One region of the Amycolatopsis alba DSM 44262 genome, then DNA from elsewhere that is predicted to be linked to it. Evidence: riboswitches for the same ligand, from Rfam matches in the RefSeq annotation. Region 1 holds a riboswitch; each other region holds the start of a gene.
The links. Region 1 has a riboswitch for S-adenosylmethionine ahead of AMYAL_RS0105275 (aminotransferase class V-fold PLP-dependent enzyme). Riboswitches for the same ligand answer to the same signal wherever they lie in the genome.

Region 1 (3,266 bases):
CCGTTCAAGATCCCCTGGCGAGAACAGGTGTTCCTGTCCTGGGCCGGGTTGCGCGGGGCGGTCCCGATCGTGCTCGCGCTCATCCCGCTGTCGTCCGGGGTGCCCGGCGCCCAGGAGCTGGTCGACGCGGTGTTCGTGCTGGTCATCGTGCTGACGTTGCTCCAAGGGGCGACGCTGACGCCGCTCGCGAGGGTGCTCGGACTGGCTCAGCATTCCGAAGCGCACGAGATCGACGTCGACTCGGCGCCCCTCGACGAGATGGGCGCGGAACTCCTGCAGGTCCGCATCAACGCCGGATCGAAGATGCACGGCGTCTACCTGGCCGAACTGCGGCTGCCGGTGGGGGCGACGATCAGCCTCCTCGTCCGCGACGGCACCGGCTTCACGCCCAACAAGAACACCCGGCTCCAGGAACGCGACCAGTTACTCGTCGTGACCACCTCCGACGCCCGTGACACGGCCGAACGACGGCTCCGTGCCGTCGACCGCGCCGGACGCCTCGCCAGGTGGAAGGGCGAATCCGGCCAGTAGGTCACGAACCGGCACCAGCTGTTCGTCGGTTGATCTCAGAAAATTCTTCCCTTTTGTACTCCTTTTGGATTACTTTCCCGGCAATCGACTCCATCGAATGGGTGAGTGTCACGGGGTAAGGAGTACGCAAGGTGACGAAACTTCCTGCGCGGTTCGCCGGTCTGGGTGTGGCGGCCGCACTCGTCGGGGTGGTTCTCGCCGCACCGGCGGCGTCGGCGGCCGGCGCGTTCCCCGCGTTCGGGCTGCCCTTCGACGCGGGCCAGTCGGTCTACTCGGCGGGGATCCACTCGGACAACGGGAACTCCGGCGTGAAGAACGCCATCGACTTCAGCCCCGGCGACAAGACCGTCCGCGCTCCGCTGGCGGGCACGGTCCGGATCCAGCACTGCGACGGCGGCGACTGGGTGACCGTCGACCACGACGGCGGCTGGCGGACCGGCTACTACCACATGGAGCGCATTTCGGTCACCGACGGCCAGCAGGTCGCCCCCGGCGACGCTCTCGGCCGGACCGGCAACGCGCTGCCCTGCGGCGGCAGCAGCACCGGCGCCCACGTGCACTTCACCCTGTGGACCCTGCCCGCGGCCACCGCCAAGGGCGGCGACTCGCGCGACTTCGGCGTCGACGCGGGCAACTGGAACGGCCTGTCCTACGACGAGGTCTCGACGAAGGTCGCCGAGGCGCATGGCGAGGCTGTCGACGGCAAGACCTTCGGCGGCTGGCAGTTCACCGCGGGCACCGATCAGTACTCCGGTACCGCGACCGAGGTCTCTTCGCGTTCGATCGTCCCGTTGCCGGGCCGATTCCGCGTCTGACCTCCCGTTGCCTGGCGCGGCGCGGCGCCGGGCAACGGTTCTCCTCGGTTGCGCGATGCGTGACCGGCGTCTCAACATCCGGACAAGGGGTGGCTCGATCGCCGGTCCATCCGCTAACTTCGTTCGTAGGTCACGAGTGTCAGCGTCAAGCCCCGGCTAGCTGACCGGCAACCCTCCTTCCGCGGTGGGGTGCCCCGGGTGAGGACCTGGCCTGTCGCGCGGTGCGACGGGCAAGCGCGGGATCCTCGTCGGGTCCCCTGGCCCGGAGGATGACGATGACTCTCGCTCTCGAACGCACCAGCACCCCCGCCGCTGTCGCGGAAACCATTGTGTCGCAAGAAATTCCGACGGTGGCGTGCGCCGATCTGCGGGTTCCGCTGGTCACCGGCGGCGACATCGGCTACGCCAACCTCGATCACGCGGCGAGCGCTCCCTGTCTGGACAAGGTGCGCGACGCGGTCGACGAATTCCTGCCCTGGTACGCCAGCGTCCACCGCGGCGCCGGATTCGCCTCGCAGATCTCCACCAAGCTTTACGAGCGCACGCGCGGAATCCTGCGGGACTTCGTCGACGCGCGGTCGACCGACACCGTCGTGTTCACCCGCAACACCACCGATTCCTTCAACCTTCTCGCCCGCAGCCTGCCGAAGCACACGTCGGTCGTCGTGTTCGACACCGACCACCACGCCGCGCTGCTGCCGTGGAAGGGTCCGAACGTCCGCCGGATCCAGACCCCGCGCACCCGCCTCGCCGCGGTGTCCGCTGTGGACGAAGCACTCGCGGACTGCCCGCAGGGACCGCGGCTGGTCGTCATCACCGGCGCGTCCAACGTGACCGGGGAACTGTTGCCGGTCAAGGAGATCGCCGCCGTCGCCCGGCGGCACGGCGCCCGGATCGCGCTCGACGCGGCGCAGCTCGCACCGCACCGCAAGATCTCCGTGCGCAAACTGGACGTCGACTACGTCGCGATCTCGGGCCACAAGCTGTACGCGCCCTTCGGTGCCGGCGCGCTGATCGGCCGCGCCGACTGGCTGCGCGCCGCCCAGCCGTACCTCGCCGGTGGTGGCGCGACGAAGCTCGTCACCCGAGACTCCGAAGAGCTCGGCGTGGTCTGGAACGCCGGTGCCGAGCGGCACGAAGCCGGTTCCCCCAACACCGTCGGCGTCTACGCGCTCGGTGTCGCCTGCGAGACGCTGGCCGCGAACTGGGACGCGATCGTCGCCCACGAGGACGAACTCCTGGCGCGGCTGCGTCGCGGTCTCGCCGGTATCCCCGGATTCGCCGAGCTGCGGCTGTTCGACGCGCCGGTCGACCGGGTCGGCACGCTCAGCTTCGTCGTCGACGGCTTCGACCCCGGCTGGCTCGCCGCGGTGCTGTCCGCGGAGTACGGCATCGGCGTCCGGGACGGCGCGTTCTGCGCGCATGTCGCGACCAAACGGCTGATCTCCGCCGCCGGTTCGACAGGCCAGCAGGCCGTGCGGGTCAGCCTCGGCCTCGGCAGCACCACCGAACACGTGGACCGGGTCGTCCTGGCACTGCGCCAGATCGTCGCCCGCGGCGCGCGCTGGCAGTACGAAAAGCCGGAAGGCCGCTGGGTTCCGGAGAACGACCCGCGGGAGCTTCCCCCGTTCTGCGCCTGACCCACTACCCTCGTCCCGCATGGGGAATGAGCGACCGCGTTACTGGTTTCCGCTGGCACTACTGGGATTCGCCCAACTGGCGGTGGTGGCTTCATCCGTCGGCACGGGCCGGTACGAGGGCCGGGCCGGTTATGCGCCTTACGGGACCGGCGGGCTGTACGGCGTCGGCCCCGGCGTGGAGATGAGCCGGGAAAGCAACACCGCCATAGCCGTCGCGTTCGGCGACGTCGGCCGGATGGACGCCTGGTTCTTCGCCGTGTTCGTGATCTACGCCGGTACC
Region 2 (3,266 bases), 920 kb from region 1:
TCGTGCTGAGTCATCTGCACGCCGACCACATCGGCGGTCTCGAATCCGTCTTCGAGGGCAGGTCGGTCGGGGCGGTCGCCGTCGGTCCGGGTCGTGCTCCCGCGTGGGCATGGCAGCAGATCGCGGACGAGACCGCACGTCGCGGGATTCCCTTGCTGGAACTGGGGATCGGGCAACGGCTGGACTGGCCGGGGCTGTCGCTGGATGTATTGGGGCCGCGTTATGTCACCCGGCGATCGGCCCGTGAACAGGACGGCACGGTGATCAACAACGGGTCCGTCGTCCTGCGCGCCGGAACCCCGGCGGGCCGGGTGCTGCTGACCGGCGATGTCGAACTCGCCGCGCAGGCCGACCTGATGGCCGAGGGCGCCGATCTGCGTGCCGAGATCTTGAAGGTCCCGCACCACGGAAGCCGCTACACCGCACCGGACTTCCTCAACGCCGTCGCGCCGCGGCTCGCGCTGGTGAGTGTCGGCGCCGGAAACACTTACGGCCATCCGAACAAGTCCACTTTGGACAATCTGACGGCGGTCGGTGCTTCCGTGGCCAGAACGGACACGGATGGCGACACCGCTGTCGTCGCCGACGCGCGAGGACTCTCCCTGGTGCGCCGGGGTGAGCCCCGCGGCCCGCCTCGTTCTTGAGGCGGGCCGGCGGGAACTCAGATGCCGAGAGCCTCGCGGACCGCGTCTGCCGAGGCGCTGACGGTGGCCTTCGGGCCGACCTTGTCCTCGACGGCGTCGAGGGTCTTGAGACCGTCGCCGGTGATCAGCAGGACGATCTCCTCGTCCGGGTTGAGTTTGCCTGCCTCGATGAGCTTCTTGGCCGTTGCGACGGTGACCCCGCCGGCGGTCTCGGTGAAGATGCCCTCGGTGCGGGCGAGCAGCCGGATGCCTTCGACGACCTCTTCGTCGGTGACGTCTTCGATCGCGCCGCCGGTGCGGTTGACCACGTCCAGGACGTAGGGGCCGTCCGCCGGGTTCCCGATCGCCAGCGACCGGGCGATCGTGTCCGGCTTGACCGGCTGGACGACGTCGTGGCCCGCGCGGAAGGCCGCCGAGACGGGGGAGCAGCCCGTGGCCTGCGCGCCGAACACCTTGTACGGCGTCTCGTCGACGAGGCCGAGCTGTCCGAACTCGCGGAAACCCTTGTCCACCTTGGTGAGCTGGGAACCGGAGGCGATCGGCACCACGATCTGCGAGGGAAGCCGCCAGCCGAGCTGCTCGGCGACCTCGAAGGCCAGCGTCTTGGAGCCTTCCGAGTAGTAGGGCCGGACGTTCACGTTGACGAACGCCCAGCTCTCCTGCTCGGCGGCGAGCTGGGTGGCGAGCCGGTTCACGTCGTCGTAGTTGCCGTCGACCGCGATCAGGTCGCCGTCGTACACGGCGGTGGTGAGGATCTTGGCGCGCTCGAGGGTCTTCGGGATCAGCACGACCGACCGCCAGCCGGCGCGGGCCGCCGCGGCGGCGACGGCGTTGGCCAGGTTGCCGGTCGACGGACAGGCGAGCACGTCGAACCCGAACTCACGGGCGGCGGCCAGTGCGACGGCGACCACGCGGTCCTTGAACGAGTGAGTGGGGTTGCCGGTGTCGTCCTTGACCCAGACCTTCTTGACACCCAAGGCTTTCGCGAGCCTGTCGGCTTGGACGAGCCGGGTGGCGCCGGGTTCGGTGTTGGGGATTTCTTCGACGTTCGACGGAACGGGAAGGAGCTTCTTGTAGCGCCAGATGTTGTTCGGCCCGGATTCGATGTCCTCGCGACGCACGCGGCCGAAGTCGTAGGCGACCTCGAGCGGCGAGAAGTCCTCGGCGGAAACGAATTCGGGGGCGAGCGGCTGCCGGTGTCCCTCTTCCTTCGACACCAGTTCGACGGCCGGTCCGAGATCCGGGGTCTTGGTGGTGGAGGTCGTGCCGAGGGTTGCGGTCATCGCGAGGTCCTTTCCTCATCTGCCCCGCCATGGCGGGCCGGAATTGGCACCGTGTTCGTCAGCTATCCCGCGATCGCGGGATGACAGGCTGACGCCGGTTGCCGGGGCTTCATCGGGCCGTTCCCTCTGCCCCTCTGGATGAGCGGTATTCGATTGTCGGCACGCACATGATCGCGTCGCCTCGCCAACACCGTACGACATGAGGCTCAGGTGGGGCCACAGTGCCCGGAACACATCACCGGACAAAGCACACGAGAGGAGGAGTGGGAGGATCCTCTCCGTGACGACGCAAGCTTCCGCCCCATCGCCGCTGGTCCTGGTTCTCGGTGAGGAAGAGCTGCTGATCGAACGCGCGATCCGCAGCGCCTCGGACGCGGCCAAAGCGGCCGATCCGACGGCGGATCTGACCCGGATCCGGGTGTCGGACCTCACAGTCCCCGCACTCGCGGAGATGGTCAGCCCTTCACTGTTCGCCGAGGGCAGGGTGATCGTCCTCGAATCGGCGCACGACATCTCGCAGGAGCTCTCCGACGGGGTGATGGCCTACGTCAAGGCACCCGCCGAGGGCATCGTGCTCGTCGTCGTGCACAGCGGAGGCGGCCGGAGCAAGGCCGCGAAGGCGCTTCCCGCGGCCTTGAAGAAGGCAGGGGCGGAGGTCGTCGAGTGCCCGAAACTGACCAAACCCGCGGAGCGCGAATCCTTTGTCCGTAACGAGGTCCGCCGGGTCGGCGGGAAGATCGACGGTGCGGCCGTGCTCGCCCTGATCGACGCCGTCGGCTCGGATCTGCGCGAGCTTTCGTCGGCCGCGACCCAGCTCGTCGCGGACGCCGGTGGAACGGTCGACGAGCAGGCCGTCCGGCGCTACCACCGAGGCCGTGCGGACGTGAACGGGTTCGCCGTCGCCGAGAAAGCCGTCGCCGGCGACAAGACGGCGGCGCTGGAGTCGCTGCGCTGGGCGATGCAGCTGGGTGTTCCGCACGTGCTGGTCGCGGATGCCCTCGCCGACGCCGTCCGGACGATCGCGCGGGTGTCGGGAGCTGGTCGCGGGAACCCGAACCAGATGGCGGGCGAGCTGGGGATGCCGCCGTGGAAGGTCCGCAAGGCGCAAGGGCAGGCTCGTGGCTGGGGGCAGGACGGCCTCGCCACCGCGATGCGGATCGTCGCCCGGCTCAACGCCGAGGTCAAGGGTGCCGCGGCCAACCCGGAGTACGCGCTGGAGCGCGCTGTCCTGGAAGTCGTCGACGCCCACGGCACAAGTCGCTGAACACAGCGAAAGGCCCCGGTGACGCGAGTCACCGGGGCCCTTCGAAAGCCGATCAGAGAGAGTTCGCGCGCTTCG
Region 3 (3,266 bases), 1.4 Mb from region 1:
CGACTTCGGCGGCTAGACGCCGCCCTTCGCGTAGCCGTGTCTGCAACTCGTCGAGGAGCAGATCGGCGTCACCTTCCGGCAGGTTCAGCGGGAAGGTCTTGGGAGTGTTTGTGCTGGTCATCCCTCGATTGTCGGGCCAGATTCGAACGAGTGCACGGTATCGATCGGGTGAATGATCATTACGCTCCGGCAGTGCGAATTTGTGCCCATCACCCTGAAGTGGAACGCGTGCAGATGGGAACCGTCGGAAGGGTGATGGGGGCGAGTCGCGGCCGCCAGCCGAGGCTCAGGGGGGCTGGCTACGATCGTCAAGTGACTGAACTGCTCGGGCCTGCGGAGATCAGGGCGTTGGCGGCCGAGCTGGACGTACGTCCGACCAAGAAGCTCGGCCAGAATTTCGTGCACGACCCCAACACGGTGCGCCGCATCGTCGACCTTTCGGGGATCGGCGAAGGCGACGTCGTACTGGAAGTCGGGCCGGGCCTCGGCTCGCTGACGCTTGGCCTGCTCGCGACCGGTGCCGAAGTCGTCGCGGTCGAAATCGACCCTGTACTGGCGGGGCGGTTGCCGAACACCGTGGCCGAGCGAGGCGGGGCCGAGCGGCTGAAGGTCGTCGGGGCGGACGCACTGCGGATCACGGCGGACGACCTGCCTGCGCGACCGACGGCGCTCGTCGCGAATCTGCCGTACAACGTCGCCGTTCCCGTCGTGCTCCACCTGCTCGCCGAGCTGCCGTCGCTGACCAGTGGTCTCGTGATGGTCCAGACCGAGGTCGCGGACCGAATGGCGGCAGGCCCTGGAAGCCGGACTTATGGCGTGCCCAGCGTCAAGCTCGCGTGGTACGGCAAGGCGCGCAAGGTCGCCGCAGTGCCCCGTGCGGTCTTCTGGCCTGTTCCGAACGTGGACTCCGCGCTGGTCGCTTTCGAGCGAGGTGACTTGGTGTGGTCTGTGGCCAGGGAGCGGCTGTTCGCGGTGGTCGACGCCGCCTTCTCGCAGCGGCGGAAGACCTTGCGCGCGGCATTGGCGTCATGGGCGGGTTCCGCCGATCGCGCGGGCGAGTTGCTCGAGAAGGCGGGTATCGACCCCAAGACCCGCGGCGAGCAGTTGGATGTTCATCAGTTCGTCCGGATCGCCGCTGCAGCAGGCTGACCACCTGTGGCAGATGTGACCGGTACCTCGAGAACGCGTGCCGGTCGATGTCAGCACGAAAGCGTAAGTCCTCTCCTCGATCTGCATGATCCAGACCTGTCTTAGCAGGCAGGGGCCCCGCCATAACACAGGGACGGCTAGTGTCGTTCCATAATGTGGACAGCAGATCCTGTATCATGGACGCGACCAGACGTGTGATCTGCGCCTACGCGCTTGCTTTCATCCAGTGGGATCGGTTTTACTCAGTGAGCCATCCCGAGCGACTGAGAGACCTGGCTCGCCGAAGTCGCAGCAACCACCCTCCACAGGGCAGGTGCTACCGCCAGGACCGATGGAGGCTGTGCCTAATGAACAGGGTCACCCACCCGCTCCTGCTGACCAGGCGACGTGTCGTCGATGAAGGTCGCCGCACGGTAAGTGCGTGTCGACGCTCCACCGTTACTGCCTGAGTCTCTTCCCTTACCTCTGAAATCCGTCCGTTCGGACGGCTACTCGGTGACGGTTGGCGCGCTCGAAAGAAGCAGCGCCCCATTTGCATGGAGCCCTTCGTGATCACTGTCGAAAACCTGTCCAAGTCCTTTCCCCTCAACGGAAATCCCGTCGTCGCCCTGCGCGATGTGAGCGTGGACATCCAAGCGGGCTCGCTGTTCGGAGTCGTCGGTCCGGCAGGCTCCGGCAAGTCGACCCTCGCTCGTTGCATCGGGCTTCAGGAGCGTCCCGACCGGGGCGTCGTTCGCCTCGACGGGCTCAACACCGGGACCCTTGACGGCCGCCGTCTGCGCGAAATCCGCCGTCAGGTCGGTGTCGTGAGCACCAAACCGGAGCTGCTCGCCGAGCGCACCATCGCCGGCAACATCGCGTCGCCGCTCGAACAGCTCGGTCTCGACGGGCCGCAGCGCCGCAACCGCGTCGGTAACCTGCTCGACCTGGTCGGGCTCACCCCGCGAGCGGGGCAGCGGCCGGGCGACCTGTCCGAGGGGCAGCTGCGCCGGGTGGCCATCGCCAAGGCCCTGGCCGCCGGGCCGTCCGTGCTCTTGGCCGACGACCCGACCGCGGGTGTGCAGCCCGAGGAGTCCGGCGCGGTCCTGACCGTGCTCGACCGGGCGCGTGCCGAGCTCGGAGTCACCGTCCTGCTCACCACTCCCGACGCCGGCGTGGTTCGCCGTGTCTGCGACGACGTCGCGGTTCTGGAGGCCGGGGCGATCATCGAACGCGGAACGGTGCTCGACTTGGTCTCCGACCCGAACAGCCGGACCGCGCAGGCGCTCCTGCCCTCGATCGAGACCGGCCGGGCGCAGGCTTCGAAGTACGACCGCGCGGTGGATGTCGTGCTTGTCGGCTTCGCATCGGTCGGCGCGCTGCTGCCGGAGGCGGCAGGTCGCTTCGACGTCGAGCTCGCCACCATCGGAGGCGGCCTGACCCGGATCGGCGACACGCCGGTCGGCCGGTTCCGTCTCGGTGTGCGCGGTGAGCGTGCGGACGCCGCGCTCGCCTGGATCGCCGAACGCGGTGGACACGTGACCCACCCGGTCCGCGGCCCGCAGGGCGTCGCTGCCTGATTCTTGACGAATGGGCCGCCCCGGACGGAATCCGTCCGGGGCGGCCCATTCGTGTCCGACTCGTCCTGTTCTCTTTTCTCCTGGTGGCGGCACAAGTGGAGCGGCCACGTAGGCTTGACTCGTGCTCGCCGTCGTACCGCCCCCAGTAACCGTCAGGGTTCCCGCCAAGGTCAACCTGCACCTGTCGGTCGGTGACGTACGCCCGGACGGCTACCACGAGCTGGTGACCGTGTTCCAGGCGCTTTCCCTGACCGACGAGGTGACCGTCGCGGTCACTGAGGACCCCGGCGTCGAGGTCTATGGCGAAGGTGAAGGTTCCGTACCGACAGGGGCCAACAATCTCGCTTGGAAGGCGGCGCAGGCGCTGGCGGCCCACGTCGGCAAGGCGGACGGTGAGTCCAAGGTCCGGGTGGTGCTTCGCAAAGGCATCCCGGTAGCGGGCGGAATGGCCGGTGGCAGCGCTGACGCGGCCGCGACCCTGGTGGGGCTCGCGTCACTGTGGAAGCTGGAGATCTCCCGTGACGAACTGGCGGGTATCGCCGCGAAGCTCGGCAGTGA

Region 2: linked by a shared signal. The riboswitch ahead of thrC (threonine synthase) and the one ahead of AMYAL_RS0105275 (aminotransferase class V-fold PLP-dependent enzyme) in region 1 are both predicted to bind S-adenosylmethionine.
Region 3: linked by a shared signal. The riboswitch ahead of AMYAL_RS0112045 (methionine ABC transporter ATP-binding protein) and the one ahead of AMYAL_RS0105275 (aminotransferase class V-fold PLP-dependent enzyme) in region 1 are both predicted to bind S-adenosylmethionine.

Annotation. Positions count from the first base shown of each region.
Region 1 is NZ_KB913032.1:1,154,688-1,157,953, reverse strand. It holds gene AMYAL_RS0105285 (potassium/proton antiporter) at 1-531, shown strand, start outside; gene AMYAL_RS0105280 (M23 family metallopeptidase) at 663-1,346, shown strand; SAM riboswitch class IV at 1,475-1,589, shown strand; gene AMYAL_RS0105275 (aminotransferase class V-fold PLP-dependent enzyme) at 1,622-2,986, shown strand; gene AMYAL_RS0105270 (hypothetical protein) at 3,006-3,266, shown strand, end outside.
Region 2 is NZ_KB913032.1:236,335-239,600, reverse strand. It holds gene AMYAL_RS0101035 (ComEC/Rec2 family competence protein) at 1-644, shown strand, start outside; gene thrC (threonine synthase) at 662-1,927, opposite strand; SAM riboswitch class I at 1,940-2,072, opposite strand; gene holA (DNA polymerase III subunit delta) at 2,208-3,191, shown strand; gene rpsT (30S ribosomal protein S20) at 3,244-3,266, opposite strand, start outside.
Region 3 is NZ_KB913032.1:2,568,947-2,572,212, reverse strand. It holds gene AMYAL_RS45845 (DUF222 domain-containing protein) at 1-121, opposite strand, end outside; gene rsmA (16S rRNA (adenine(1518)-N(6)/adenine(1519)-N(6))-dimethyltransferase RsmA) at 313-1,149, shown strand; SAM riboswitch class I at 1,397-1,487, shown strand; gene AMYAL_RS0112045 (methionine ABC transporter ATP-binding protein) at 1,698-2,708, shown strand; gene AMYAL_RS0112040 (4-(cytidine 5'-diphospho)-2-C-methyl-D-erythritol kinase) at 2,830-3,266, shown strand, end outside.